3 regions of the Parageobacillus caldoxylosilyticus genome follow, and region 3 is predicted to be linked to each of the others. Evidence: riboswitches for the same ligand, from Rfam matches in the RefSeq annotation. Region 3 holds a riboswitch; each other region holds the start of a gene.
The links. Region 3 has a riboswitch for thiamine pyrophosphate ahead of thiM (hydroxyethylthiazole kinase). Riboswitches for the same ligand answer to the same signal wherever they lie in the genome.
Positions count from the first base shown of each region.

Region 1 (10,127 bases), 920 kb from region 3:
TGAAAGGAAGAACGGCGATTATTATCGCCCACCGCCTTTCGACGATCCGCGATGCCGATAACATCATCGTGCTTGACCACGGCGAAATCATCGAACAGGGAACGCACGAGGAGCTGATGCGAAAGCACGGCACCTATTACGAGCTGATTAAAGCGCAGCATAAAATGCTGGAAGTGTAACGATGTAAAGAGACTGACCACATTTCGGTTAGTCTCTTTTCCCTTGGATATAGAGAGAGGTGGGCTTCAATGACAAATTTTTGGCGGCTGCGGTCCAATTTTGTTTTATTTATCCATGCAGGCTGTTTGCCGGTTAATAGAAAATATAAAAGGTAGCAGAAAGAAGTGATTAAGCTTTTTCGCCGCCATTTTTTTAGCTATATGTTATACTACAAAATATTAAGGGGTACGAAATAAAATACCATTTAGAGGGAGGATGTTTTGTGAACATACAACAGAGCAAAGCATGGGCAGTGACAAAAGAAAGAATATGGACAAAAGATTTTGTCCTCATTTGTTTAGCCAACTTTTTTGTTTTTCTTGGCTTTCAAATGACATTGCCGACAATTCCGCTGTTTGTTGAGCATCTTGGCGGCAATGACCAGCTGATCGGCTTAGTGGTCGGGATTTTCACCTTTTCGGCATTAATTATGCGGCCGTTTGCCGGTCATGCATTAGAAACAAAGGGGCGGCGTTTTGTCTTTTTGTTAGGGCTTGCGATCTTTGTTCTTTCGGTAGGATCGTACAGCTTTATTACGAGCATTTTATTGTTGTTTATGATGAGGGTTATTCAAGGGATCGGCTGGGGGTTTTCAACTACTGCCTCAGGCACGATTGCTACGGACATCATCCCTGCTAGCCGCAGAGGCGAAGGAATGGGATATTACGGGCTGTCAGGAAACTTAGCGCTGGCATTTGGACCGTCGCTTGGATTATTGCTTGCCAGCGTGTTGTCGTTTACCCCCCTTTTCTTGATTTGCGCCGCATTAGGATTGGCTTCCTTATTGTTCGCTGCGAATATTACATATAAAAAAGTCGAACCGCCGCGAAAGCAGGCACAGCGCAAATGGGACATTTACGAAAAAAGTGCGTTAGAGCCTTCGATCCTGCTTTTTTTTCTGACCGTGACATTTGGCGGAATTGCTTCGTTTCTACCACTATATACTACAGAAAAAGGAATTTCAGGAATTCAATGGTATTTTCTGCTTTATGCGCTTGCCTTAATGGTAACAAGAACGTTTGCCGGCCAATTGTATGACAAAAAAGGACATCAGGTCGTATTTATTCCGGGTGCCGCGCTTATTTTGCTGGCGATGTTATTGTTGGCATGGCTGCCGAACAGCATGATGCTATTTACGGCAGCAATTCTTTACGGACTTGGATTCGGAACAGTGCAGCCGGCGTTGCAGGCATGGTCTGTCGAACGGGCGGCGAGAGACCGTAAAGGAATGGCAAACGCCACCTTTTTTGCCTTTTTCGATTTAGGAGTCGGGGTCGGCGCGATGGTCTTCGGGCAAATCAGCCATTGGTTCGGCTACTCCAGCATTTATCTTGCCGCGGCTTTGTCTGTGTTCATCTCTATCAGCTTTTATCTCTATATTTTGCAAAAACATAAAAAAGCAAACGCTTAGGGATGTTGAACCACCTAAGCGTTTTTTGTTCTGATGGATTATCGGCGCGAACGCACTTCATAAATCGCAAATTTTAAATAATCGCCTTCATCGGCGGCAAGCAGCTTCGGATGGTCGTAGCCGGCGCCGTTCCAATATACTCGCCGCAAAATTTTCTTTGCGTCAAATGCCGCTTCGGCGACCATCTCTTCGAACATATGCGGGCGGACATGGTACGAGCAGCTCGATGTAACGAAAAAGCCGCCGTCTTTGACAAGCTTTAAGCCGTTTAAGTTAATGTCTTTGTAGCCGCGCAGCGCTTTCGGAACGGCATGCGCGGATTTGGCGAACGCCGGCGGGTCGATGATGACGACATCCCATTGTTTTCCGTCGCGAACCGCTTCGCGCAAATAGTCAAAAGCGTTGGCGACGACAAATTCGACGTTCGTAAAGCCGTTTAAGGCCGCATTGCGTTTCGCTGTTTCAATCGCGTGTTCGGAAATATCGACCGCGGTGACGTGCTTTGCTCCGTATAAGCAGGCGTTCAGCATAAATGAACCCGTATGGGTAAAGCAGTCAAGCACCGTTGTGCTGCTGTCAATGAGCGGTTTAATTGCCGCGCGGTTTTGCCGCTGGTCGAAGAAAAACCCGGTCTTTTGCCCGTTTTCAATATCGACGATATATTTGACGCCGTTTTCTTCAATGAGCACTTCCGTTTCTGCTTCGCCGTACCAAAAGCCTTTTTCCTGCTCTAATCCTTCGAGTTCGCGGACGTACACGTCATTGCGCAAATAAATCGCCCGCGGCTGAAACACTTCCAGTAAGCCGCGCAAAATCCAGTCTTTCCGTTTTTCCATGCCGAGGGAAAGAATTTGCGCGACAAGCACGTCTTCGTATTTATCTACGATCAGCCCCGGCAAAAAGTCGGCTTCCCCGTAAATGGCGCGGCATGAGCGGACGCCGGGAATCATCCGTTCGCGGTACGCCCATGCTTGACGGATTCGCTCAACGAAAAATTGCTCATTTAACTCATCTTCGGGATTTTGCGTCAATATGCGGACAATCATTTGCGATTTTGGGTTAATATAGCCTTTGGCTAAAAAGTAGTGCTGATGGTTGTATACATCGACGAAATCTCCCGGTGCAAAATCGCCTTCAATATGATCGACTTCACTTTGAAAAATCCATGGATGCCCTTGCTCGAGCCGTTTTTTCCGGTTTCGCTTTAAAAATACTTTCGCCACATTACCCACTCCAATATGATAGTAGTCGTTTGCGTTTTTATGATACCGAATTGCAGGCAAAGACGCAATGAAGGCAGCGTCTGTCGACATTTGGCAGGATGATTTTTTGAGATACCGAATACGGAAATGATGTGGAATAGAAAAAAGGGTTGACAACCATTTACCGAGTGATATGATAAACTCAAACGAGAAAATTTCATAACGGACGCAATCCACTAGGGGGGCCTTTAGAAAGGCTGAGATCAAAGTGTGCCTTTGAGACCCTTAGAACCTGATCTGGGTAATACCAGCGTAGGGAAGTGGAGCAGCGCAGTCGTGGATCGATATTTTGTTGTAGTTTTGACGGCTCGTATGCAACGCCACTTTCTTTACGCCTTTGTAAAGGAAGTGGCGTTTATTTTTATGAAAAGAGGGGGAGAAGAGGATGTCATTTGCAAAAAAAGTGAGGAAAAAAGCTGACCCGATCTGGCAGGCAAGCTTTCATCATCCGTTTGTAAAAGAACTGGGAGAAGGGACGCTTGATCTAAGGCGTTTTCGCTATTATGTGATGCAGGATGCCTATTATTTACGCCATTTTGCGAGAGTGCAAGCGATTGGAGCGGCGAAGTCTCCAGATCTAGCGACAACCGCAAGGCTGGCGCATCATGCTCAGAGCACATGCGAGGCGGAATTGTCCTTGCATGAAACATTTGCTGAACTGCTTGGCATTACCGACGAAGAAAAAGCGGCTTTTATTCCGGCGCCGACGGCATACGCCTACACGTCCCATATGTACAGAGCGGCGTATGAAGGGCATTTGGGCGATGTCATTGCCGCAATTTTGCCATGCTACTGGCTCTATTATGAAATTGGCGAAAGATTAAAAGATTGCAAGCCAGATGAGCCGATTTATCAAAAATGGATTGGCACGTATAGCTCCGATTGGTTCCGCAGTTTAGTAGAAGAGCAGATCGCCCGGTTGGACGCGATCGCCGAAGCGGTCACGGAAGCGGACCGCAAGCGGATGGAGCAGCATTTTCTTATCAGCAGTGAGTATGAGTACGAATTTTGGGAAATGGCTTATCATTTAGAAACATGGCCATCGGCAAGAAAGGAGATTCAAGCGTATGTCCACAACAACTAAAGGATTGAAACTCGCTGATATTTTGACAACGATTGTTATTGCAGTGATATTCGGCATCATTTATAAAATTTGGGGACCAGTGTACGACTTTGTGAAAGTGTTTGGCTTTCATCTTGATCAATTGATTTACGGCATGTGGTTTATTGCCGCGTCAGTGGCGTATTTGCTCATTCGCAAGCCAGGTGTTGCGCTGTTGGCGGAAATTGCTGCTTCTTCCGGTGAATTGATCATGGGATCCGAGTGGGGGCTTGAAGTACTTATTTACGGAGTGATTCAAGGGCTGTTGGCGGAAGTGGTGTTTGCGGCATTTCGTTATAAGAGATTTGACGTGTTGGTTGTGTCGCTTGGCGCGATTGGAGCGACCATCGGCTCGCTGGTGATGGATTTTTACAAAGGATACATTGAAGCGCTGGCGCCTTGGAATTTGGCATTATTCTTGATTGCCCGCTTTGTCGGCGCGGTGGTCATTTCCGGCTTTTTCGCTGTTTCGCTAGTAAAAGCCTTAGAGAAAACAGGGGTAACGCAAATGTTGCGCCCGGCTTCGAAAGAAGATTATGACGCGCTCGATCGCTGAAAAAGGTGGCGGTGAAGCGATGAAACCAATCGCTGCTGTAGAGCGGCTCCGCTTAAAATTTCCGGGCAAAGATACGCTCCTGTTTAAAGATTTATCGCTCACGTTTTACGAAGGGGAAAAAGTATTGCTGCTCGGTCCATCCGGATGCGGCAAATCGACGTTATTGCAAGTGTTGTCGGGATTGATTCCGCATTCGATCGATGTGCCGATGAAAGCGGAACGTCTGCGGCTTCCGACGAACTGGGGATATGTGTTTCAAGATCCTGACACGCAGTTTTGTATGCCGTTTGCCGATGAGGAAATTGCTTTTGCCCTTGAAAACATCGGTGTGCCGAGAAGCGAGATGCATCAGCGAATCAAAACGCTGTTAGAAAAAGTCGGGCTGTTTATTGAGCCGCATACCGATATTCACACGCTGTCGGGAGGAATGAAACAGCGGCTGGCGCTGGCGTCTGTGTTGGCATTGGAGCCGGATGTACTGTTTTTGGATGAGCCGACGGCGATGATCGATGAGGAAGGAACAAAAGAGATTTGGCAGACGGTGAAACGAATCGCTAAAGAGAAAACGGTCATTATTGTTGAACATAAAATCGATTATGTGCTCGATTTTGTGGACCGCATCATTTTATTTAACAATGACGGGGAAATTATCGCCGATGACAAGGCACAAACGGTGTTTGCCAACTATAAAGACATCATCGCTTCTCAAGGTATTTGGTATCCGGGCGTATGGGAGGAGTATATGGCAAAGCGGCAGCGCCAAAAAACGGAAAGCGGCGGGGAGAAAAGGATATATCTCCGCCAATTTCAAGGCTATCGCTCCAATGAGGTGAAAATCCGCGTTGAAGAAGCGACCGTACATGCAGGGGAGTGGATTGCTGTCACGGGCAAAAATGGCGCCGGAAAAAGCACGCTCTTGCATGCGCTCATGAAGCTGATCCGCACTGATGGAACGTATGAGCTATACGGCAAAGACAGCAAGCAGCTGAAACAGCTGCACCGTTTGCTTGCCTTTGTCTTTCAAAATCCGGAATTTCAGTTTGTCACCAATTCTGTACGCGAAGAGCTTGCTTATTCGCTTCGCTTGGAAAAACGGAAAGAAGAAGAGATTACGGAAACAGTGGAAGGGCTGCTCCGGCAGTTCCATCTTTATGAGCAGCAAGATCAGCATCCATATCAGCTTTCCATGGGGCAAAAGCGCCGTCTAAGCGTCGCCGCTTCGATTGTAAGCGGACAGCAAATTTTTCTTCTTGATGAGCCGACGTTTGGACAGGATGCGAAAAATACGTTTGCGCTTCTTGAACTGCTAGAGTCGTATCGCAGACAAGGGACAACCATCATTATGGTCACCCATGACGAAAATATTGTGAAGCATTTTGCCACCAGAAGATGGGTGATCGAAGACGGGCGGCTCGTCAAGGATGAATCGATTTCCGGGCAGCGGTCAACAGCAGCCGCTCTGTTTGTGTAGGGGGAACAGACGATGAAATGGAATATTCGCTATCGGGAAACATGGCTGCACCAAACAAACCCAAGTTTAAAACTGATCGTGCTTCTGTTTCTGTTTTTGGCTGTATTGTTTATTCATAATCCAAATGTATTAATCAATTTTTCGCTTGCGCTGCTTTTGCTGTTTATGTTCTCTACCGGCTACCCGTGGAAGTTTTTGCTGCTATTGTTTTTGCCATTTCTTCTTATCTTTGTTTCGACCGCTTCGTCGATGATGATGTTTGGCGAGGGGGAGACAACATGGTTTCGCTGGGGGCTGATCCATGTGACGAAGGAAAGCTTTTTGCGCGGGCTGCATATTGGCTTCCGCGCCCTTTCCTTCGCGCTCCTTGGGCTTTTGTTTTCCTTAACGACGAGGCCGGTCCGTTTGTTTTATTCTTTGATGCAGCAGCTAAAGTTAAAACCGAAATACGCTTACAGCTTTTTGGCGGCTGTGCGCTTGCTTCCGATTATGCTCGAGGAGTTTCAGACCGTGCATAATGCGTTAAAAGTGCGGGGAACGGCAAGCCACGGATGGCTAGAAAAAATGAAGCGCTATGCGATTCCGCTCCTGTCGCAAAGCATCCGCCGTGCCCAGCGCATCGCGGTGGCGATGGAAGCAAAGCGCTTTTCCAGCAGCACAGAGCGGACGTTTTACTATGAAATCGGCTTTAACAAACACGATATCGCGCTTGTCGCTCTATTCGCCTTTGTAGCGGCGGCGGCTTATTACACCGGCGTGCATTACCCCTATATTCCGGTTACCGATGTGCGCTAGAAAGCAAGGGACCACAATGACAAAACAGCTTCATCTCATTTCTACGGGAAAACAGTCTGCCGAACAGTTTGCGTCTATTTGTGCCCGCATCCATCCGTATATCGACGCGATTCATGTGCGGGAAAAAAGGAAAACGGCACGCGAGGTTTCCGCGTTCGTTGCCGCTCTCATCGAAAGCGGGGTGCCGCCGCAGAAAATCATTGTCAATGACCGCGTCGATGTGGCGGCGGTGTTTGGCGTAAAAGGGGTGCAGCTGGCGTACCACAGCTTATCGGTATGCCAAGTAAAGCCTCATTTTCCGGCGCTGGCTGTCGGCTGTTCGGTCCATTCGCTTGACGAGGCGAAGGAAGCAGAGAAAAGCGGCGCAGATTTTTGTATCTATGGACATATTTTTCCGACCGCAAGCAAGCCGGGGATGCGGCCGCGCGGAGTTGAATCATTGCGGATTGTTGCAGGTGGCGTTCATATTCCGGTCATTGCAATCGGCGGCATTCACGCGGGGAATGCAGCGCAAGTGCTGCAGGCGGGTGCCGATGGGATCGCCGTGATGTCGGCGGTGTTTTTGGCGAGAGATCCTGTCGCGGAAGCAAAAAAGCTCGCTCATATAGTCAAACAAACATAGTAAATGAACAGGGGAGAGGGATGTTGATGGAACGTCATGATTACGATGTGTTGGTGGTTGGCGGCGGAATTATCGGCGCATCGATTGCATTTCAACTGGCAAAACGACAATTTCGTGTCGGCGTACTCGAAAAAGAACGGATAGCAAGTCAGGCATCCAGCGCAGCGGCGGGAATGCTTGGGGCGCAGTCGGAATTTTTCGAAGAAAGTCCTCTGATTCCGCTTGCATTGAAAAGCCGGGCGTTCGTTCCGGAGCTCGCCGAAGAATTAAAAGAACTGACTGGCATCGATATCGGACTCGTCGAAAAAGGGATGCTGAAAGTGGCGGTGACCGAAGAAGAAGCTGTCGCACTTCGCCGCCATTACGAATTTTGGCGGCAGACGGATTACCCGCCGCGTTGGCTCTCGGCGGATGAGACGAGGAAAATCGAACCGCATGTTTCCTGCGATCTTGCGGCAGCGATGTATATTCCGAAAGACGGCCAAGTAAGCGCTCCCGATTTTGCGCTTGCATTGGCGAACGCTTCGATGGCCTATGGAGCAAAGTGGCATGAGTACACCGAGGCGATGCATTTAAGAAAGCTAGGCGATTCGTACGTAATCGAGACGAATCGCGGAACGTTTGCCGCGGACGTTGTCGTCATCGCTTCAGGGGCATGGTCTTCTCTGCTTCTTGCACAAACAGGTCTTTCTCTTTCGATGTATCCGGTCAAAGGCGAGTGCATCTCTGTGAAAACAGAAACGCCGCTCCTTCAAACGACTGTATTTGCCAAAAGCGGCTGCTATATCGTGCCGAAACGCGGAAACCGGCTGCTTATTGGGGCGACTTCGACGCCGCATACGTTTGACCGAAAAGTATCGGTTCAAGGAATGAGGAGTCTGCTCGAACGCGCATGTCGCCTTCTTCCGGAGTTGGAAAAGGCAGAATGGGAAAAGGCATGGAGCGGCATCCGGCCGCAAACGGGCGATGGTCTGCCGTACATAGGGGAACATCCTCATTACCCGCGCGTTTGGGTGGCGACCGGCCATTACCGTAACGGTATTTTGTTAAGCCCGATTACGGGCGTATTGTTGGCGGATTTAGTGGAAGGAAAAGAAACAGATGTCGATCTTGCTCCGTTTTCCCTCACACGACATCAGACAAAGGTGGGAAAGGAATGAAGCTTATTATTAACGGCGAATCGATTCATGTTCCCGAGCAGGTGAAAACGGTCAGCGATTTGCTTGCGCATTTTCAATTACAAAACAAGCTGGCCGTTGTCGAAGTAAATTTAACCATTATTGAAAAAAGCCAATATGACACGACAACCTTATGCGACGGCGATCAAATTGAAATTGTTCATTTTGTAGGAGGCGGTTGAGATGTTAAAAATCGGGCCATATGAATTTCAGTCGAGATTATTGCTCGGAACAGGAAAATATCCAAGTTTGGAAGTACAGAAACAAGCGGTCGAAGCGTCGGGAGCGGAAATTTTGACGTTTGCGGTCCGGCGCATGAACATTTTTGAACCAAACCAGCCTAACTTTTTGGAAAACTTAGATTTAGCAAAATACAAACTGCTGCCAAACACCGCGGGAGCGAAAACGGCGGAAGAAGCGGTGCGAATCGCGCGGCTCGCCAAAGCGTCGGGATTATGTGATATGATTAAAGTAGAAGTGATCGGCTGCGAGAAAACGCTGCTGCCAGATCCGGTAGAAACGCTAAAAGCAACGGAAATGTTGCTCGAAGAAGGTTTTATCGTTCTTCCGTATACTTCCGATGATGTTGTGCTGGCCAAACGGCTGCAAGAGCTCGGCTGCCATGCGGTAATGCCGGGTGCTGCGCCGATCGGTTCCGGGCAGGGCATTGTCAATCCGCTCAACTTAAGTTTCATTATCGAGCAGGCGACAGTGCCGGTGATTGTAGATGCCGGAATTGGCAGCCCGGCTGATGCGGCATTGGCGATGGAGTTAGGGGCGGACGGCGTGTTGTTAAATACGGCTGTTTCCGGTGCAGCTGATCCAGTCAAAATGGCTAAAGCGATGAAATTAGCGGTGGAAGCGGGACGGCTCGGCTATGAGGCGGGCAGAATTCCGAAAAAACGGTACGCTACCGCAAGCAGTCCAACGGAAGGAATGAGTGTTGTTTGAACGAACGCTATTCTCGTCAAGAGTTGTTTGCGCCAATTGGCGAAGAAGGACAAAAGAAAATTAGACAAAAACATGTGCTTATCATTGGCGCCGGTGCGTTAGGAACAGGCAGTGCCGAGGCGCTGGTGCGCGCCGGCGTCGGTAAAGTGACGATTGTCGATCGCGACTATGTTGAATGGAGCAACCTTCAGCGTCAGCAGTTATACAGCGAAGCTGATGCAAAAGAGCGCCTGCCGAAAGCGGTTGCTGCTAAGCGGCGGCTTCAGGAAGTAAACTCCGATGTCGAAATCGACGCAATTGTCGGCGATGTGACGGCGCAAGAGCTTGAAGAGCTGATTACTACAAGAACGCCTGATCTTTTAATGGACGCGACCGATAACTTTGATACGCGCATGCTTATCAACGACGCCGCCTATAAATATCGCATCCCCTGGATTTACGGTGCCTGTGTCGGCAGCTATGGCATTAGCTACGCGTTTATTCCCGGCAAAACGCCATGTTTTCACTGCCTGCTTGACACGGTGCCGACGGGCGGCCTGACGTGCGACACGGCGGGAATT
Region 1 covers NZ_CP040553.1:1,100,849-1,110,975, reverse strand. The annotation lists gene BV455_RS05635 (ABC transporter ATP-binding protein) at 1-179, shown strand, start outside; gene BV455_RS05630 (MFS transporter) at 443-1,630, shown strand; gene BV455_RS05625 (class I SAM-dependent rRNA methyltransferase) at 1,669-2,853, opposite strand; TPP riboswitch at 3,061-3,168, shown strand; gene tenA (thiaminase II) at 3,278-3,976, shown strand; gene BV455_RS05615 (ECF transporter S component) at 3,960-4,550, shown strand; gene BV455_RS05610 (ABC transporter ATP-binding protein) at 4,570-6,021, shown strand; gene BV455_RS05605 (energy-coupling factor transporter transmembrane component T family protein) at 6,034-6,816, shown strand; gene tenI (thiazole tautomerase TenI) at 6,833-7,438, shown strand; gene thiO (glycine oxidase ThiO) at 7,465-8,598, shown strand; gene thiS (sulfur carrier protein ThiS) at 8,595-8,798, shown strand; gene BV455_RS05585 (thiazole synthase) at 8,800-9,567, shown strand; gene BV455_RS05580 (thiazole biosynthesis adenylyltransferase ThiF) at 9,564-10,127, shown strand, end outside.
Region 1: another riboswitch for thiamine pyrophosphate. It lies ahead of tenA (thiaminase II); the one in region 3 lies ahead of thiM (hydroxyethylthiazole kinase).

Region 2 (10,127 bases), 1.1 Mb from region 3:
GGATCGCTTGTTTCTTATATCGGCTTGCCTCTTTTCATCATCGTCTGGCTCGGCTATAAATTCGTGAAAAAAACAAAAGTTATTTCATTACAAGAATGCAACTTAGAGATGAAATAGAAGAAGTGGCATTATGTTAAGAAAACAGAAACCTCCGTATGTAATTTTACTTCTAATCGATTGTATGAAAATAACCAAGTTTGGTTAATGGCCATTTTTGTTAAACACGTTTTGCTTTCTGACCTTGTCAGAGAATGGAGGTGTTAGCACCTTTCATTCCCTGACAAGGAAACAGATGATCATTTACGCCGTTTTCACACATTACTCTAAAACGACTTAATTTCAAAACATTTTCTAAATCCTTTTATCAAAACACGGTAATCCGTTGAACCAGAGCCAAAGTTTTCTCTTTCAACTCGGAAATGTTCTTTTGCAACACCTATCCCTTATTGGTAAAGGGAGGAACCATGTTCGACAAACTCCTTCGCTTTTTGTTTCATCCCTTCTTCTTTAACCGCTCGTTGCAAATCATGCGAAATTTTCATCGAGCAAAATTTCGGCCCGCACATGGAACAAAAGTGGGCGATTTTCGCTCCTTCCGCCGGCAATGTTTCATCATGATATTCTCGAGCGCGATCTGGATCAAGCGAAAGGTTGAACTGGTCATTCCAGCGAAACTCAAAGCGTGCTTTCGATAGCGCATCATCCCGCTGCTGCGCGCCTGGATGTCCTTTTGCCAAATCAGCGGCATGGGCAGCGATTTTATAAGCGATGACTCCTTCGCGCACATCTTCTTTATTTGGCAGGCCTAAATGTTCTTTCGGCGTGACATAACAAAGCATGGCCGTTCCATACGCGCCGATAATCGCCGCGCCAATCGCCGATGTAATATGGTCATATCCCGGAGCGATGTCGGTCGTGAGCGGACCTAGCGTATAAAACGGCGCTCCTTTGCAAATTTCCACTTGCTTGTCAACGTTTTCCTTAATTTTATGCATCGGCACATGCCCCGGACCTTCAATCATCACTTGCACATCATGCTTCCACGCGATTTCCGTCAATTCTCCGAGCGTTTCTAATTCGGCAAACTGCGCTTCGTCATTGGCATCGGCAATCGAGCCTGGCCGCAGCCCGTCCCCAAGCGATACAGCGATATCATACGTTTTTAAAATCTCGCATATTTCTTCGAAATGCGTGTATAAGAAGTTTTCTTCATGATGGGCTAAACACCATTGCGCCATAATCGAGCCGCCGCGTGAAACAATGCCAGTCGTTCGGTTTACCGTCATCGGTATGTAACGAAGCAGCACCCCCGCGTGAATCGTAAAATAGTCTACCCCTTGTTCCGCCTGCTCGATCAACGTATCACGGTAAATTTCCCACGTTAAGTCTTCGACGACGCCGTTTACTTTTTCGAGCGCCTGATAAATCGGAACCGTCCCGACAGGCACTGGGGAGTTGCGAATAATATATTCTCGTGTCGCATGAATATGTTTTCCCGTCGATAAGTCCATAATCGTGTCTGCTCCCCAGCGCACCGCCCAAAGCATTTTTTCTACTTCTTCTTCAATGGATGATGTTACTGCGGAGTTGCCGATATTCGCGTTAATTTTTACATGAAAACGACTCCCGATAATCATCGGTTCACTTTCCGGATGGTTAATATTCGAAGGAATGATCGCTCTGCCTGCTGCAACTTCTTGGCGTACGATTTCCGGATCGATATTTTCACGAATCGCAACAAATTCCATCTCCGGTGTAATAATCCCTCGTTTTGCGTAATGCATTTGCGTAACGGTTTTTCCTTTTTTTGCGCGCAGCGGTTTTCTCTCGAAAGGCAGAATAATCTCTGATTGTTTCCCATTACGGAATCCGTTATCTTCCGGTTTCACTGGACGACCCTCGTATTCTTCAACGTCCCCTCTTTCTAAAATCCAGCGTTTTCTTAGCGGCGGCAATCCTTTTTGAATGTCCGGCTGAAAATCAGGATCGGTGTAAGGACCAGTTGTGTCATAAACACGAACAGGTTCATTTTCGCTGATTCCTGTTTCTGTCTTCGTCGGACTTAACGTAATTTCCCTCATTGGAACACGAATATCTGGACGTGAACCTTCGACATACACCTTTTTACTAGCGGGAAACTGCATAAAAGACGGAATGTTTTGCATGTAACTTTTCTCCTCCTTCAAAATAGTGGTGAGGACCTGAAGTTACACCAAAACGCAGGGCGAGGTAGGAGACCATATACGGAAATAAAAATCGGGTTCTCTAAGAGAACCCGATGGAATGCCAATAGCGAAACGTACGCAACAAACACATACACTTCCGCTATCTACTTCCCTACGCTGGCATAACCCAGATCAGGTTCAAAGGGTCAAAGAACTTAAGCGCGTTCTTTTCTCAGTCCAAGCTATTGGACTCCCCTAGTAGATAAGCGACAAAGCTATTTAATTTTTCTTAATATTAACACGTTTATCAAGCAATGTAAATAGTTTTATACCGTAAACCGCTTTAACATCGTTTGCATATCTTCCGCCATTTTGCTTAACGATGAGGCGGACGCAGCAATTTCCTCCATCGATGCCATTTGTTCTTGTGTCGCCGCCGAAATATTCGCTGCTCCGGAAGAAGATTGTTCCACAATCTCTGTCATGTCCTCAATGGATGCAGCTACCCGTTGCGCGTTTTCCGTCATTTGCTCGATCGCTGTGGATACTTGTTCGATTTGGGCATTGACTTCGCTGATGGATTGGCGGATTTGTTCAAACGATTGTCCAGCCGTTTGCGCAACATCGAGCCCTTGTGATACTTCGCTAACTACTGTTCCCATCGATTCGATCGCTTTTTCCGTTTCTTCTTGGATATAGCCGATCAGCTGCGAAATTTGCTGTGCGGACTGAGCAGACTGTTCCGCCAATTTGCGGACTTCATCCGCCACAACGGCGAACCCTTTTCCTTGCTCCTCGGCTCTTGCCGCCTCAATCGCCGCATTTAAAGCAAGTAAATTCGTTTGCGAAGCAATCCCTGTAATCACTTGCGTAATTTGACCGATTTCATTCGAACGCTCTCCAAGACCTTTGATAACTTGTCCAAGCGATTGGACATGCTCATAAATAAACTGCATTTGCTCTTGCATTTGTGAAATCGACTGTTTTCCGGATTGCGCTTTTGCCGATGTTTCATTTACGTTCGTTGATACGTGCTTCGTATTCGCCGCCACTTGCATAAGCGTATCAGAGATATCGTTCATCGCTAACGACGTTTCTTGCACCGTCTTCACTTGCTGTTCCGAACTTAAGGAAATCGTTTCCATTGTTGACGCAATTTGCTCCGTTGCTTTCGTCGTCTGGTCTGCGATGGCTGTTAACTGTCCGGAAAATTGCGCCATCTCATCGGAATGGCGCTGAATGATGGCAATGACTTCCTGCCACGCTTGGGCCATGTTATTGAGCGAGAGCGCGATCGGCTTTAATTGTCTTACTTCATTCATAGGAACACGTGTGGACAAATCTCCATTTGTCATTTTGTCTAAATGATGATTGATAATAGCAATGGGTGCGATAAATCGCCGATAATTCAACCTAGCAGAAATGACCCCAACAATGGCTCCAAGTAATACCGTAATCGAAAATGTCCACCAAAATGCCGCGCCATGGAGGCCATTCCCTAAACATACACCAATGATTATTAAAGCGGTACCAGGAATGACAACGAACATCGTGCGTAAAATATAGCTATATAACGACAACCCTCTCCCCTCCCTTTTTCTGTATATAAACAATTTTACTATTAATTACAGAATGCGAGCAAGAACCCTCTAGTTTTCAGCTATAGGGATGAGAGCGAGCGGCGGGCGGGAGAAGGGGTTAACCCTCTCGCGAGTCCGACATTTTTTGTAAAGACTCTTTGATTAACTTCTCAATGATCTTGCTGGCATCTGTATTCTCTTGAACAGCTTTAGTTGCTTAATCACTTCTTCATCTAAAGAAGTGGTAATTTCTTTCGTGTGTCTGAGAATTATTTTTGCATTACTACTTTCCTATTAAACACTCTCGTTTCCAAACACGCAAAATGCCTATCCGAAGCGAATAGGCATTTCCTTTATTTTCTATATAATAACAATTGCGCGATGCCAATAAAATATTCTGACTCACGAATAATATGGTTCAGCACCACTTTTGCCGTTGGATTTTGGCTTACTGCTTTGCTTTCTGTTTTTATTTGTCGGCATAGCTTAATAAAATCAAGACTTTGCTGCAAACAATGAGATACTAACTGCAGCACTTGTTGGTAAAGCTGATAAGGAACGTAATATCCCGTGCGAATGACCGACTCAATGTACCTTACTACTTGTTGATGTGTCGCAGAAAGAGCTTCTTCCCATTTTTTCAGCGCCTCGACATAAGACGGCTCCAAGCCGCTAACAAGCTCGCGAATAACGACCGTATGCTCTTCTTCTTGATGTTTCCAAAATTCCGCTTCGTCTAAAATACGCAGCGGCATTTGCTGGCCATAATAAAATTGCATATCTTCCCCCTCCCCCATTTTCATCTTTTCGTTTTATGTGTATGGGAAAAAGAGAAAAGATATACTTAGCCTCCGCTAGTATACTATCATGCTCTTACTCCTTCTCTAGCGTTTATTGTTTGATCCCTATGTATTTCCTTCATTCGTCTTTTTGCTACAAGATGATCATAAACATAGCAAGCAACGATAAATGGGATGCCGCAATATAGAGCCATGCGCTGTCCTGGAATAAACGCAAGACTGATAATAATGACTAGATTGAATGCAAAAGCAAGAAGCGGAACAAATGGATAAAGCGGTGTTTTATACTTTAGTTCACGAACGTCTCCACCTTGGCGAAGAAATGCTTTTCTTCCTAAATAATTTGATAAAGCGATCGACGCCCACACCGCCACAGCGCCAAATCCTGCAATCGACGTTAACCAAACATACACCGTATCTTCCGCGTAAATGCTGCATAATAAGGAAAGGCATCCAATTACCATACTTGCGATAAGCGCGTTAATCGGAACACCGTTTTTCGATAGTTTGCTAAAAAGCGGACTAACCATCCCTTGGCGTGACATCGACCATAATACACGCGATGTGGCATATAGGCCAGAATTGGCAACCGATAACACTGCCGTAATAATAACAAAATTGATAATGTCCGCCGCATACGGGATTCCGATACTATCAAACACAACAACGAACGGGCTTTCAACTAAACCAGCCTTTTCCCACGGGAACAGCCCGGCAAGCACAAAAATAGCTAGAACAAAGAAAAGCAAAATGCGCCATACCGTGTTGCGAATCGCTTTTGGCACCGTTTTTTCCGGCTCTTTGCTTTCTCCCGCCGCAACACCAACCAATTCCGTTCCTTGGAACGAAAAATTAACAACGATCATTGTCACAAGAATAGCACCAAGCCCCTTTGGAAATAGCCCGCCATGGTCCGTAAAATTGGAAAGCATTGGCGCTGGTTGGCCGTTTTTCATGCTAATAATGCCAAACATCGCAGCTAATCCCAAAATAATAAACAATATCACTGTTATTACTTTAATACTTGAAAACCAAAATTCAACTTCCGCAAAACTGCGTGTCGATAAAGCGTTAATCAAAAACAACAGCACCGCGAAAATAACGCACCAAACCCAAGATGGAACGTCTGGAAACCAACGTTTCATCAAAATACTTACCGTGAGTAACTCAATCCCTACCGTAACCGACCAGTTTAGCCAAGACAGCCAACCGATGCAATATCCTGCTGCTGGCGAAATAAACTTTGTCGCATACGTTTGATAAGACCCCGCGTCCGGCAACGCTACGGCTAATTCCCCGAGACATAGCATCGTTAAATACATGACAAGCCCACCGAATAAATAGGCGACAATTGCTCCTCCTGGTCCTGCTTCATGTATTGTGTAGCCCAAACCTAAAAATAACCCTGTACCAATCACTCCCCCAAGCGCAATCATAAATAAATGCCTGCTTTTTAATTCTCTCCGTAATTCTTGTGGTTGCTGCATAGCCAATCTCCCCTTGTCGTCCATCTATTTGTAAGCGCTTCACAAAAATTAGAAAGAATATTTATATTTATTTTAATATTAACATCAAAAAGAAGAAATGCAAAAACTTTTTGTTAGAATATTAAAAATATAAACTAAATACTTATTCTATCGCTCATAAAAGTATATTTACAATATTTATTAACTTATGTATATAATTTTCAAAACATAAAAATAGACATAAGCAACTTATTTGAAAAACTTGTTGCCTATGTCTGATTCGATCATGCTCATTGACCTTCCTTAATTATTTGCGCAAGCAATTGGTGGAATTTTCCCCAGCGCTCTCGGAAAAAGGACGATATCGCTCATCTCTCGATAAATATAACCACCCTTCAATCTGGGATAAGATTTGCTGTTTGACATCCTTTGTAAGCTAACTAACCGAGAATCGATCGATCAGATCTGTCAATTTTTTCTCCGCTGTTATGAAAAATAACCAGTCATTTTTTTACAATTATATCCTGTGTAATAAAAAATGAGTGTCTATTGTCTTAGACACCCTTTTTTATGTTCATTACAATATCCAATTATGCCGGCTTCTCCGTCGTCACATACGTCCCGGCAATAAAGTCATGGATCGAGCGTTTGTCTTCTCGCGCCGCCACCATAATTGCGCTAATAATCACCCCGATGCCAAGTGTGATGACATAAACGAGCCCGCCGACAACGGACCGTAAAAACATCGTTCCGATTCCGACTTTTCCACCATTGACTTTGGCGATGCGAATGCCTAACAGCCTTTTTCCTACCGTATATCCAGACCAAACCGCTGGCACTACTAAAGCATAAACAATGTTCGCCAATGAAGTAAACCAGTTTTCCTCCCAGCTGTTCGTAATCAAATATCCGATCAACGAAATAGGAATACCGACAATGATGCCATCTAATAAATTAGCCGCTAACCGCTTCCAAAATCCCGCCGGGTTTTTCACCATTAATATGCCATCCCCCTATCTTTGCCTTCATTACTAATAATGTATTCACTCCTAATGGATCCGATTCATGGAAGTGAGATTTTCTTCAGGATACTTGATCACCGTCTCATTGGCAACAGTGATTTACCATAATTTTGCCACCACCACCGAAAGATCATCCGGAAACTCCCTTTTTTCTTCAAACTGGTTATGAATAAATTTTATCATGGTTTTGCTGTCTAAATGAATATGCGGCTTTAATTGTTCACGAAACCTTTCGATATTTGTGCAAACTGAACGGCTGGCTCCTTCGATCGCACCGTCCGAATACAACACTAGTGTTGCTCCCGGCTCGTAATGCAGCTTGCCGGTTTCTACGTAAAGATGCGGCAGTAACCCAATCGGCGCACACCCCTGATCCAGCTCCTCCACCAAACCGTTTTTCTGGAATAAAAATCCAGGAGGGTGCCCTGCCGAAGCGTACTCAATAAATCTTTCCTTCGTATTTACCAGCACATAAATAGCTGTAAAATAATACATCATTCGTCCATTTTCATGATACAGCTGCCGCATATGTTTATTTAACTCTCCAAATACTTCTTGCGGATCAATACCTTTGCGAATCACTCCGTTGAGTAAAGAGCGGACCGACATACAAATGAGCGATGCGGCCGTTCCTTGTCCCATGACATCCATCAAAAAAATTCCATATCGTTCTTCATCGATTCGGTACCAGGCATACATATCGCCCCCTAATTCCCGTGAAGGAATATACATTCCATAAATATTAATACGGTTGGCCGTCAACGGTTTGCTTAGCACACGTTTTTGCACTTCCCTCGCCAGCTTTAAATCATCCTTTACAGTGGCTGCCGTTTTGTTGTTTGGCCACATGTCGGTAAGCAAAAAAAGATAAAAAATGACCTTTCCTTCGCAGTCGCGAATGGCCGTAACAATCGTCTGCTGAACATAGGCTTTCCCGTTTTTCCGCCGCCACCGCATCTTTCCGGCCCACTTTCCTTTTTCGATCGTCGTTTTCTTCACAGTGCTGTAAAACCGCTCATCATAATAGCCGGCACACAACACATGAAACGACTTACCGATGATATCCGCTCCATATCCTGTTATGTTCGTAAAAGCGGGATTAACCAATTGAATCACTAACTGTGCATCAGTAATCAATAGCGCCTGCTGCGTATGTTCATATACTTTTTCTGCCAGCAGCAACTGCTCGTCCATTTTTTTTATTTTGGTAATATCGGTAATAATTCCGCTTATCATCGCTACATTCCCGGCTTCACCGAAAACGGGAAACGCTTGCTCCAGAACCCAGCGGACCGTCCCATTTTGCTGATGGACAATGCGGTATTCCTGCTCAACGCTCTCCCCGTTCCAAAGAACGGACCTCGTTTTTTCCAGCTTTTCCTTATCTTCCGAGTAAACGACTTTTTTCCATAGCTCTGCATCTTGATAGAAAGCTTCAGGCGGCAGCCCGTACATCTTTTCACAGGATGCGGAAATAAAAATAAACCGCCTCTCCGCCAAAGTTGCGATCCAATACACTTGATCCGCTTTATTGCAGAGCACGTTTCGCTCTTCGAAAAGCTGCAGTAATTCCTTTAATGTAAAACCTTTTTCTTTCTCTATTTTTTCTAAAAACTTGCCAATCATATGTTGTCATTCTCCATGAAATAATGTATTGCCTCTTTTTCTGTTTTAAACAGTTTAATAAAAGAAGAAAACTTAACGATATGAAAAATTTCCTGAAGGGAACCTTGAACACCGGCAACGACCAGCTCTTTTTGCTGTTTTCTCGCCGTCATCACTCCATCGGCAATAATGCCGAGGCCCGCGCTATTAATGTATTTCACTTGCTCCATATTTAATATAAGATGGTCGGCTGGCTCTTCAATCAGCTTTGCCATCGCTTTGCGAAACTGTTCCGTATTGTTTAATGTAATGTCTTCGTTCCAAGTGAAAACATGAATAACTCCATGTTTCGTTCTCATCATTCTATTCCCCCAACCATCGCTCATTTTTCTTGCATTTGCACATATAAAACAAAACATAATTTCCTCTTTGTTTGACATAAACGTGGTCAACAATATGAGCAATTAGCTGCAATCCTCTGCCGCGCGAGCCTCTATTGACCCCATCCTCTCTTTTGATGGCAAATTTCTTTCCGCGTTGTTTCACGACAATAATTAAATGTTGCCTTTCCCCTTTCCAAAATACTTTAAAAGGCAGTTGATTGGTTTTTTGGCAATATTCATACGCGTTTGTGCATGCTTCCTCCGTCGCCAATCGGAGAAACAGGCAATCACGCGATGAAAACCCCATGCCGCTTGCTATCCGTTCCGTAATCTCCATGGCTTTCACAATGTCCGCATCTTTCGTGACCGAAATGTTTTTGATCACTGTTCCATTTTTCATCTGTATTCCTCTTATTTCCATGTGCTACATGACACCTTTGCCTGCAAAAGTGACAACCTCCAAACATATAGCTCGTTTCCTTCGCAAGGAAAAACATCTTGAAATATTATTTCATCGTATTATTGACACCTTATATGACTAAAGATATAGTTCTTATGTACTATAAACAGATGATGTATAAAATTTTGTGTAAAGCATTTTGCTAGAACAAAAGAAAAAAGGTAGGGTATTCTCTGATTTGGACCAACACATTCCAGAGAAAGGAGAACCCTACCTATGTCTAAAAGTATACCGAATGTCGACTGGACAAATCAACTGGAAAGCGTCATTCGTCAGTTTGTAAAGGAAAAATTAGAACTGATCATGCGGGAAGAAATCAAGAATTTCCTCGAAATAGAACAAGCCGGAACATCGAATATGAGAAACGGCTACTATCAACGAAATCTAGATACGCAATATGGCCGGATTGAAGGTCTTTTGGTCCCTAGAGACCGAAACGGAGAATTTCAAACGCAGCTGTTTGCCCCTTACCAACGCCACACGGGCTGGCTGGAGGAAGCCATCATCAGGATGTATCAAAGTGGCATGAGCACACGTGAAATTGGCAAGTTTATTGAACGAATTTTAGGCAATGCCTATTCTCCTGCAACGATCAGCCGTATTACCGATGTAGTGAAGGAAGACATCGAGAAATGGCACACTCGTC
Region 2 covers NZ_CP040553.1:1,319,783-1,329,909, forward strand. The annotation lists gene BV455_RS06760 (amino acid permease) at 1-117, shown strand, start outside; gene thiC (phosphomethylpyrimidine synthase ThiC) at 444-2,165, opposite strand; TPP riboswitch at 2,318-2,432, opposite strand; gene BV455_RS06770 (methyl-accepting chemotaxis protein) at 2,492-3,745, opposite strand; gene BV455_RS06775 (DUF2935 domain-containing protein) at 4,099-4,524, opposite strand; gene BV455_RS06780 (amino acid permease) at 4,611-6,032, opposite strand; gene BV455_RS06785 (RDD family protein) at 6,602-7,009, opposite strand; gene BV455_RS06790 (SpoIIE family protein phosphatase) at 7,133-8,659, opposite strand; gene BV455_RS06795 (STAS domain-containing protein) at 8,656-8,997, opposite strand; gene BV455_RS06800 (ATP-binding protein) at 9,002-9,421, opposite strand; gene BV455_RS06805 (IS256 family transposase) at 9,698-10,127, shown strand, end outside.
Region 2: another riboswitch for thiamine pyrophosphate. It lies ahead of thiC (phosphomethylpyrimidine synthase ThiC); the one in region 3 lies ahead of thiM (hydroxyethylthiazole kinase).

Region 3 (10,127 bases):
TCGCTCTGATCCCAAACCAGCGTTATTCGTTTTCCGTGTTCGGGCAAAGAACGTTTTATATTTATATATTGCACGGGTTTATTTTAAAATATTTGCACGAGACAAAGTTTCCGAATTTTATCATGAGCGTTCACGGCTATCCGCTGCTGTTAGGATTGTCGTTTCTCGTTGTGTTCCTTCTTGGAAGCAAACCGATCGTACAAATCACACAACCGCTTTTAGAGCTGCGTTTGCCGAAAAGAAAACAAGCCGTTTCTTAGGCAAGCAAAAAAAGTGCCCTTACTTTTGGGCACCCTTTTTGCTTAAATGCACTGCTTGGGCCAGCTGTCTGGCAGCCACCGCCGGAGATGGGGCAGAAGCGATGGCGCTGATCACGGAAACACCGTCCGCCCCTGCCGCGATGACCTCGCCGACATTGTCCGCCGTAATGCCCCCAATAGCAACCAGCGGAATGGCGATGCCATGGCGGCGCAGCAAACGGATGATCCCCGGTCCTTGCGCTTTTTTCGCATCTTCCTTCGATTTCGTCGGATAGATGGGACCGACGCCGATATAATCGGCGCCAGCGGCGACTGCCGCTTGTGCTTCTTGCAAATTATGCGCGGAAACGCCAAGAATTTTATCACCAATTTTTTCACGGACGATGCGCGCGTCTCCATCCTCCTGCCCGATATGCACTCCATCTGCGTCGAGAGCGAGGGCTAGTTCGACATCGTCATTGACGATAAACGGAATGCCATGCTCTTGGCAAATGTGCTGCAATTGCTTGGCGAGCTCATATTTTTGTTCGCCAACTAGCGCACCGCTTCCTTTTTCTCGGAATTGAAAAAGCGTAATGCCGCCTGCAATCGCTTCCGCTAATATTTCTGCCGGCGGTTTGGCACAGTTTACGCTTCCCATGATAAAATATACTTCCAATTGTTCCCTCATTGCCTCACTTGCTATTCGCGCCACCTTTACTCACCTACCGCACCGTTTTTTTCCCGGTACGCCCAATGGTTCGTCGGACCGTGACCATGGCCGATGCCTAACGTATGGCTAATAGCGGCTTGAATGAACGATTTCGCCGTCTGCACCGCTTCCTGCACCGTTTTTCCTTTGGCAAGCTCGGCCGTGATCGCCGCGGCAAACGTGCAGCCTGTTCCATGCGTATGCTTCGTCTCAATCCGTTTGCCCGTAAAATAGGAAAACTCGCGGCCATTGTATAACAAATCGACCGTTTCCTCTCCATCATCGTCGTGGCCGCCTTTGATCACCACATATCGGACTCCCATTTCATAAAGGCGGCGCGCCGCTTCCCTACGGTCATCCATCGTGCGGATCATAAGACCGGTTAATGCTTCTGCTTCCGGAATATTTGGCGTGACGACCATCGCAAGCGGCAACAAATAGGTTTTCAGCGCATTTACCGCCTCTTCTTGCAGCAATGGTGCGCCGCCTTTGGCGATCATAACCGGGTCGACAACGAGGCGATCCCAGTCAAACTGTTTCACTTTCGCAGCGACCACTTCAATAATTTCAGCGCTAAAAAGCATTCCTGTTTTCACTGCGTCTGCTCCTAAATCCGTCGCGACCGATTCGATTTGCTTTGCGACCGCTTCCGGCGACAGCGGGTATACTCCCTGCACGCCAAGCGTATTTTGCGCCGTTACCGCAGTGAGGGCGGACATGCCAAATACGCCTAATTCTTGAAATGTTTTTAAATCGGCCTGAATCCCGGCGCCGCCGCCGCTGTCAGAACCAGCAATTGTCAATGCTTTATATACCATGATTTTCTCCCCTCTTTACCCTTTTTGTTCGATGCGGCCGTATCGGTCAATCTCCTCCGCTCCGATGCGAGAAAGCGCATTTAAAAAGGCGATTTGGAAGCTGCCAAATCCCTGTTCTCCCGCTTCGCCCGCCGCGACTTCGGCGGCGACGCCATAGCTGACAAGCGCGGCCGCCGCTGCTTTCAGCACATCTTGTTCCACCGCGGCAAAAGCGCCGATCACAGAGGTCAATAAACAGCCCGTTCCTGTTACTTTCGTGAGCAGCGGATGTCCGTTATGGATAACGTACGTTGTCTTGCCGTCTGTGACAACATCGTCTTTTCCAGTGATCGCAACAACCGTTTGCAGCTGCGCCGCCGCTTTTTCCGCCAAAGCGACGACATCGCCGCTTCCTTCTCCGGCGTCGACCCCTTTAATCTTCCACGTTTCCCCAATGACATTGGCGATTTCCGCGGCATTGCCGCGAATAACGGACAGTTTGACCGCAGCGGCAATGTTGCGCGCCGTCTCCGTGCGGTATGGCGTCGCCCCAGCGCCGACCGGATCGAAAACAACCGGAACGCCGGCTTCATTCGCCGCTTTTCCGGCAATCAACATCGCTTCCACTTCTTCTGGATGCAGCGTTCCGATATTTAAGACAAGCGCCCCGGCTATTTTGGCCATATCGGCCACTTCCTCTTTGGCGTATGCCATCACCGGTGAGGCGCCAAGCGCCAGCAAGCCGTTGGCGGTAAAATTCGTGACGACAACATTGGTGATGTTATGTACAAGTGGATTAGCTTGTCTCACCTTTTGCAGCACGCTTGCCGCTTCCTGACTATTCACCATTCCCATCCTCTCCTTTTTGTGAAAATAAAAAACACTTTGCGCGCAAGCAAAGTGTATAAGCGGCCCCATCCTCACTTTCCCTGCGCTGGCATTACCCAAACAGGTTCAAACGGTCAACGGCGGAATATAGCCGTACTCTCAGCCTGCTTCCGCAAGCTCCCGCATTGCTATATCGTTGTTCATCAAACAGTCTACTCTTTCTTTTTCGATATTGCAAGCAAAATATTAGGATGGGCGATGAGGCGGAATTTCCTGCACTCCTACCCCTTCAGGCAGGGAAGAAGACTGGTGCCAACAATGCGGCATTGGCAGATTAAATAAGTCTAAATCGACGATATAGCGGGGCCGCCGTTTCGTTTCTTTGTAAATTTTCCCAATATATTCGCCAATCAGTCCAAAGGCGATGAGCTGCAGACCGCCAAGCAGCCAAATCGAGGTGATCAGCGACGTCCATCCTGTTTGCGTATGGCCGGTAAATTTTAAAATAAGAAAATAGACGCCGAATAGTAAGCTGACGAAAAAAGAAACAAAGCCGATAAGAGAAATCATGCGGATTGGCGTAATGCTGAACGATGTAATTCCGTCGAGGGCAAACGCGATCATTTTCTTCAGTGGATACTTCGTCGTTCCGGCAACCCGTTCCTTGCGGTCATAGTACACCGTTGCCGAACGGAAGCCAAGCAAAGGAACAATGCCGCGTAAAAACATGTTCACCTCTTCAAACCGCTCGAGCGCCTCGACCGCACGCCGGCTCATTAAACGATAATCAGCATGATTATAAACGAGGTCGACCCCCATCGCTTTCATTAATTTATAAAAACCTTGCGCCGTATGTCGTTTAAAAAACGTATCGGCATCGCGCCGCTTGCGCACCCCATACACAATTTCATAGCCTTCTTGGAATTTTTGGACAAAATCGCGAATGACCGTAATATCATCCTGCAAGTCGGCATCAATCGAAACGATGCAGTCCGAACGCGTTTTTGCGGCAAACATTCCCGCCAGCAGCGCATTTTGATGACCAGCATTGCGCGCCAGTTTCAGCCCCTTTACTTCCGGATAACGCAAACTTGTCTTGTAAATGATGTCCCATGTCGCATCGCGGCTCCCATCATCAACAAAAAGGAGCGTGCTGTCAGCCGAAATCAGCTTTTCCGCAATGAGCGCTTCCCGCAGCGCGCGGAGCTGGCGGATCGTTTCCGGCAACACTTCCTCTTCATTATAACAAGGCACGACAATCGTAAGCATCGGCTCACCCATTGGATCTCCCTCCTTATGGCATCACTTTGTACAAATAAATCCTCCATGCCGACTCTTTCGAGTGAAACACTTTTTCGAGCGCCAACTTATTTTGTCTGGCGTTTTTAATCGGCAGTGCCGAAAAAATGTAGCGGCCGCCCATTTGATAGAACACATCGGTGTTGAGATCTAAATGTTTAATCGTTCGTTTCGAATTCTTTTTAAACATATAATGTTTTCCCAGTTCATCGACAAAAATATAGCAGCGTCCGCCCCACTCATCGAAGTACTCGCGCAACTTTTTGTTTTTCGCGAGTTCGTTGGCGATGATTTGGCGGAACTGATGCTTATAGGAAAGCGGATAAAAATTGTTATACGTATCGAGCGTATAAAACCCGTTATATTGCGCAATCGCCGGATGAATGCCAATGCTGGCGACGCGGTATGTATGAACAGGACGGCCAATATACTCTTTTATTTCTTGAAACTGCTTTTCCGCATAAAACTCACGAAACGACGGCTTATGGCGATGGGCAATTTCTTCATTAAATGCAGTGAGCACCACCAACTGAGCGGCGATGGCGGCAAAACATAGCCTTTTCCACGCTTGTCCTTGCTGCCACAAAATTTTTAATGAGACAGCAAACAACACGTAAATAACCATCGGCCGCAAAAAGTGATAGCGGGCGAAATTAAATTTATCCAACAAGTCGAAGCGTTCTGTCAGTGGAGCCCAGCCTTTGTAAAACCAAAACGCATACCAGGTGGACAGCGCGAAATTGAGCACGTGCAAAAAGATAAATAATTTTTCCCGCTGCCATATTTTTTTCTTCCAGACGATATATAACGCAACTAGCGTCACCGGCAGAATGACAAGACCATGCATCGTCATCACATGCGTGTGGCCGAGAATATAGTTTTTGAAAATTAAGCGGATCACCCGCCAAAGCGGCAAACGGGCATGGAAGTATTCATCACGGCTCGTCGGTTCATCGGAAAATAACAGCGAATGAACGAGACGGTAATCAATCGCCAAATAAAGCAGCGTCATATAGACGATTGCCAAGAAAAAGCGCCAGTTCCAACCTCTTCCGCGGAGAACATCGACAAGCCACCATATGCCTAGCGCGCTTAAGAAAAAGAAAAAGCCAAGCACAAAGCTCGAATAAAACGGCAATAACGTAAGCACGGCATAATTTATCCATGAGCGCTCGCCGTTGCGGATATTGAGAAACGCCCATAGCGCGAGCGGCATGCCAAGTGTACTCAGCATCCCCGACGGCCAAAACGGCGTCAGCGCAAACGCAAGCGATGCTCCAACGCGGACCCATCCCCACTTTTCTCCAGGCATCACATGCTTTCTCAGCAACAAATACATGCCGATAAACGCAAAGACGCGGGTAATCGCCTGGCTTAAGCCATAGGCGTAAATCGAGGGAAACAGCGCATGAAGCCAAACGATCCCGCTAAACTCTGTACCGAACGCGTTGCGCGGCAGACCGTTAATGATTTGCGGGATGACCGCATGGACCGAGCCAAACAGTTCCCCGCTCCTAGTGACAACTTTGTACCAGGCAATGTTCGAATCTAAATTATCGTGGACTCGCATATGCGCATCCTCGCCAAGCAAAAAATACGGCGATACAAACAAAGCAATCGCAAGGAATGAGAAGAATAGGAGTCGCTTTTCTATTGCCGGCACCTCTTCCCCTCCTTTGTCTATCAGTATCTTCCTTATATTTTCTAACGAAAGTGGAAAAATATTCATCTTTTTTGTGCAACAAAAAAAGACCATCCCAAAAAGCAACGGATCGTTGCTTTCTGGAAACGGCCTTTTCATCGGCGCTTACGCAAACAAAGCGGCAGGATTTTTCAAAAACATTTGCTCTAGCTGTTCCTCTGTCACTCCTTCTTTCGTTAAAATTGGAATAATATGTTCAAATACATGTTCGACATGCCAGTTTTTCGTCATCGTCGCAAATGGCTCTGGCAGCTGCAGCGGACGGCCGAGCCAAATATTGACGGTATCATGAGCGAGCATAATCTTATCAGCAAAGCCTTCGCGAAGCAGAACAAGCAACGTGCGGATCCGTTCTTCATCCGTTGGGGCACCGACCATACCTTGAAGGCCAAAGCGGTCAAAAGCGATGTACACTCCGTATTGCAGCGTCTTTTTATGGTATTCCGGATCGGTGTTTCCGCACATATGGCCGATGACAATCTTTTGCGGAACGGCACCGTGCTCGAGCAAGTATGCCGCCTGTTCCGGCCCCATCGTTCCTTCCTGCGTATGGGTGATAATCACGATTCCTGTTTCTTTTTGCACGCGGGCCGCGGCGCGGAAAAACATTTTTTCATATTCGGTGATCCGGTTTTTGCTTGACGCCAGTTTGATGACGCCTGGTTTAATGCCGGTGCCGGCAATGCCGTTTGTAATTTCCGCCATAAACATGTCATATATTTCTTCTTCCGCCGTACCGAGCAGCCGGCGAAACTTAAAATACGGCGTTGCCCCTTCGCCTTCGTAATAATATCCAGTTGCACAGATAATGTTCAGCCCGGTCGCTTCGGAAATGCGGCGGAGCAGCTCCGGATTGCGGCCGCAGTCATTCGGCGTCGGATCGACAACGGTTTGGATGCCATGGGCCATCATTTTTTGCGCGACGGCAATTCCCGCCTCGAGCGCTTCCTCAAAGCGGAGCGGTCCGAGCGTCACATCGCCTTGAAACCCGGGATACCCAAAGACAAAATGCTCATGGATCAGCGTTTTGCCAAGCTCGCTCGCCGGCACAGGGCCGCAGACGGTCTCCACCATTCCTTTTTTCATGCTTTCGCCCCTTTTTCTAATTTTTGATACTCTTCCTCTTGCAATTTCCGCCACAGCAATTTTCCGCTTGATGTCATCGGCAAAGACGAGCGAAACTCGACAAGGCGCGGATACTTATAGGCGGCCATTTGCGTTTTTGCCCATTCAATAATTTCCTCCTCTGTGATTTTGCCGACGTATTCGTCCTGGAGCACAATAAACGCCTTCACCGTCTCGCCGCGGCGCGGATCAGGGACGCCGACAACGCACGCTTGCTGGACGGCCGGATGTTTATACAGAAGCGATTCAACTTCCGTCGGCCATACTTTATATCCGGACGCGTTGATCATCCGTTTGACACGGTCGACAATGAAGAAATATCCTTCCTCATCCATGCGGCCGATATCGCCAGTGCGGAAAAACCGCTTTCCGTCAAGTTCAATAAACGCTTCTTCCGTTTCTTTTTCGCGGCGGTAATAGCCTTTAAACACTTGCGGACCGTGCACGACGATTTCCCCGACTTCCCCGACGCCAAGCTCTTTTCCGGTCGCCGGGTCAATGATGCGCGCATCGACATCAAAGGACGGCACCCCTAAGCATTGCAGCTTCGGGCGGTCCGGCGGGTTGAAGTGCGTATGGGAAATCGTTTCCGAAAGCCCATATCCTTCGAAATATCGCACCCCTGTCACCTGAAATAATTTTTCGCCAACAGCTTCCGGAAGCGGCGCGCCCCCGCCAGAGATGCTCGTCAAAGAAGAAATGTCATATTTTGATAAGGAAGGATTGGATAGAAAATCAATCAGCATCGTGCTGATATTGACCCAGTGGCTGCACCCGTACAATTCGATTAAGCGCGCGGCGCTGTCGCGATTCCAGCGCGTCATCACCACCATGGCCGATCCCGCAAAAATCGGAAGATGCATGCTGTGAACCATTCCCGTCACATGAAAGAGCGGCAAGGTGACAAGGCAAACGGCATCGCTTGTTACGTTCGCCCAATGATAGGCGCTAATAATGCTGGCGTTGACCGTCCGGTGCGGATGAATGCATCCTTTTGGCACTCCCGTTGTTCCCGATGTATATGGAAGCACGGCAATATCGTCAACATGCCCTTGATATGGGTTTGGCGCAAGATTTGCTTCTAAACAATCGGCCCAATAGTAAACATGTTCATGGTCATACGCTTGCCGCGGCAATGCGACTTCATCCGGAAGCGCGACCGGCGAAGATTCGGAAATATAGTCCGAATAAGCGGCGACGATGATATGCTCGAGCGGGGTTGTAGATAATAGCGGCTCCGCTTTGGCAAACAGCTCCTGCCCGACAATGCCGACTTTCGTTTCGCAATCTTTGACGTAAAACGAAAGTTCTTCGGACGTGTTCATCGGGTTAATCGGAACAACAATCGCTTCGGCACGCAAAATCGCATAGTAGGAAATGATAAACTGCGGGGAATTTTGCATGTATAAAAGCACTCGGTCTCCTGGCTGAACGGAAAGCTTTTGCTGCAGATAGCCGGCGAGCGTGTTGACTTGCTCCCATAATTGCTTGTAAGAATAAGAGGCGCCGTAATAATGGATAGCGGTTTTCTGAGGGTAGCGCTTCGCTGTCGTTTCTAAATGATCGACGATCGTCGTTTCCGGAATGGTCAGCGTTTTGCTCAACCGTTTCGGCCAATACGGAAAGTGGCGTTTATTCATGGAATCCCCTCTCCTCCATCTATAAAATTTCAATAGAAAGCGGTTACAATCCCATGCATTAGTAAAACAATATGTCGCCTTTTAATCTATTGCCTCTATCATTTGTACCACTTATTAACTAACCGGTCAGTATGCCATGTGTATGCATTTTCTTTCATGATACCGTATCTTTTCAGTAATATCAATAATATTTTGAATATTCCTTTTATACAAACACTTTGTCATCCATAACCATGAAAGGCGCCAAGAGCAGAGAACAAGCGGTACGGGAGATGTGGCGCGTTTTGCGTCCGAACGGAAGGCTGGTGACCAATATGCAGCGAGTATCGGAATACACCAAGATACTCACTCCTTTAGCCAATCGCATCGAAACGAGAAAAGTGTTGTACACGTTTCCGTTTTCAGAAATCGTGGTGGCATATAAAAAATAGCACGACTAAAAAGGACCAAATCAATTTCCCGCCGACTGTTCCCCGTAAAAGCCCATTCGCTAACTGGAGCGCCAAAATAAAAAGCCGGCGCAATGCCGGCGTTATAGGAGGCGGCGCAAGACAGGGACGCATTCCGACATCGAAGCGACGATGACATCGGCGTCGCCTTGCTTAGCCCGTCCATACGCATCGATAAAAATAGTGCGGCAGCCAAGCCGGCGTGCCGGGAGGATGTCATTTTCCAAATTGTCGCCGATGCTGATCATCTCTTTATACTGGATATGATAACGATCCCGAATCGTTTGCAGATGGCTTGCTGTTTTGATTGGCTTGCCCGCTTGAAAAATCTTATGATGAAAAACATCAGCCAGTTTTAGTTTGTGCAAAATCGCTTCGCTGTCCGGTTCCGGGCTGTTTGTCATTAAAATGAGCACGGTACGGTTTTTCAGCTGCTCTAGCGTCTCGGCCAGCCCGGGAACTCCGTTCATCGCAAAATCCGGCCCCATCATCCATTCTCTCGTTTCTAAAAACGCTGCATATGTATCTTCATTCGTTAAACCGTAATGACGGCCAATCGAGCTTGGCACCCACCAAAAATCGCCGATGCTAAACAAGCGGTCAAGATCAATCGTCACCCGCTCCTGATATATTTTTTGCACTTCCTCCTCGTCCAGCTTTTCCCCATTCCAGCGGTATGCCTCGCTAACAATCCCGTTTTGCAAAAACAGAATAAGATCTTCTCCCGCGTCGTACACACTGCCGATGCGAAGCGGATGGCGGCCGGAAAGAACCGCGCGGTAATCTTCCCAAAAACGTTGTTGGTCTTCTTCGCGCAGCCGCTTGGCGACCTGTTCCGCATAATATTCAAAGTGATGGGGTTCTTCATACAATGTTCCGTCCAAATCAAAGACAATTGCTTTTACGTTTGTCCCGTCCATGCAACTTCTCCTTTCTACGTCGTTCGATCGCTTGTTCATGGGTGGCGCGGATAATTGTTTTCATCCCTAGGTGCGAAAAAATGATGCTGACATACATTTTCGCTGCGGCATTCGCTCCGAGTACATTAGTTTTTATTGACAAAGACCGAGTGATCCATCTTAGGAACTCCATAGGCAACAGCTACACCCGTTCGGTGTCGAAAGCTTCCCCATGTATTCGCTGTTGCCACACAAATGCGAACCGCGAATTTCCATGCGATGTCATGATAACCAATGAATTCTGCGATCTCTTGTATTTCTCTGTCACAGTTTTTTGTGGCAAATTCGAGAGTATGGCATGCTTACTCCAAGAGAGCACCTCTTTGGTTTTGTTTGGTCCTACTTACATTCTACAGGAGAGTTACTTTCTTTTCTAT
Region 3 covers NZ_CP040553.1:184,477-194,603, forward strand. The annotation lists gene BV455_RS01015 (acyltransferase family protein) at 1-260, shown strand, start outside; gene thiE (thiamine phosphate synthase) at 280-954, opposite strand; gene thiD (bifunctional hydroxymethylpyrimidine kinase/phosphomethylpyrimidine kinase) at 957-1,769, opposite strand; gene thiM (hydroxyethylthiazole kinase) at 1,785-2,597, opposite strand; TPP riboswitch at 2,657-2,770, opposite strand; gene BV455_RS01035 (glycosyltransferase family 2 protein) at 2,823-3,857, opposite strand; gene BV455_RS01040 (DUF6044 family protein) at 3,871-5,538, opposite strand; gene BV455_RS01045 (phosphotriesterase family protein) at 5,683-6,663, opposite strand; gene BV455_RS01050 (long-chain fatty acid--CoA ligase) at 6,660-8,342, opposite strand; gene BV455_RS01055 (hypothetical protein) at 8,615-8,773, shown strand; gene BV455_RS01060 (HAD family hydrolase) at 8,875-9,711, opposite strand.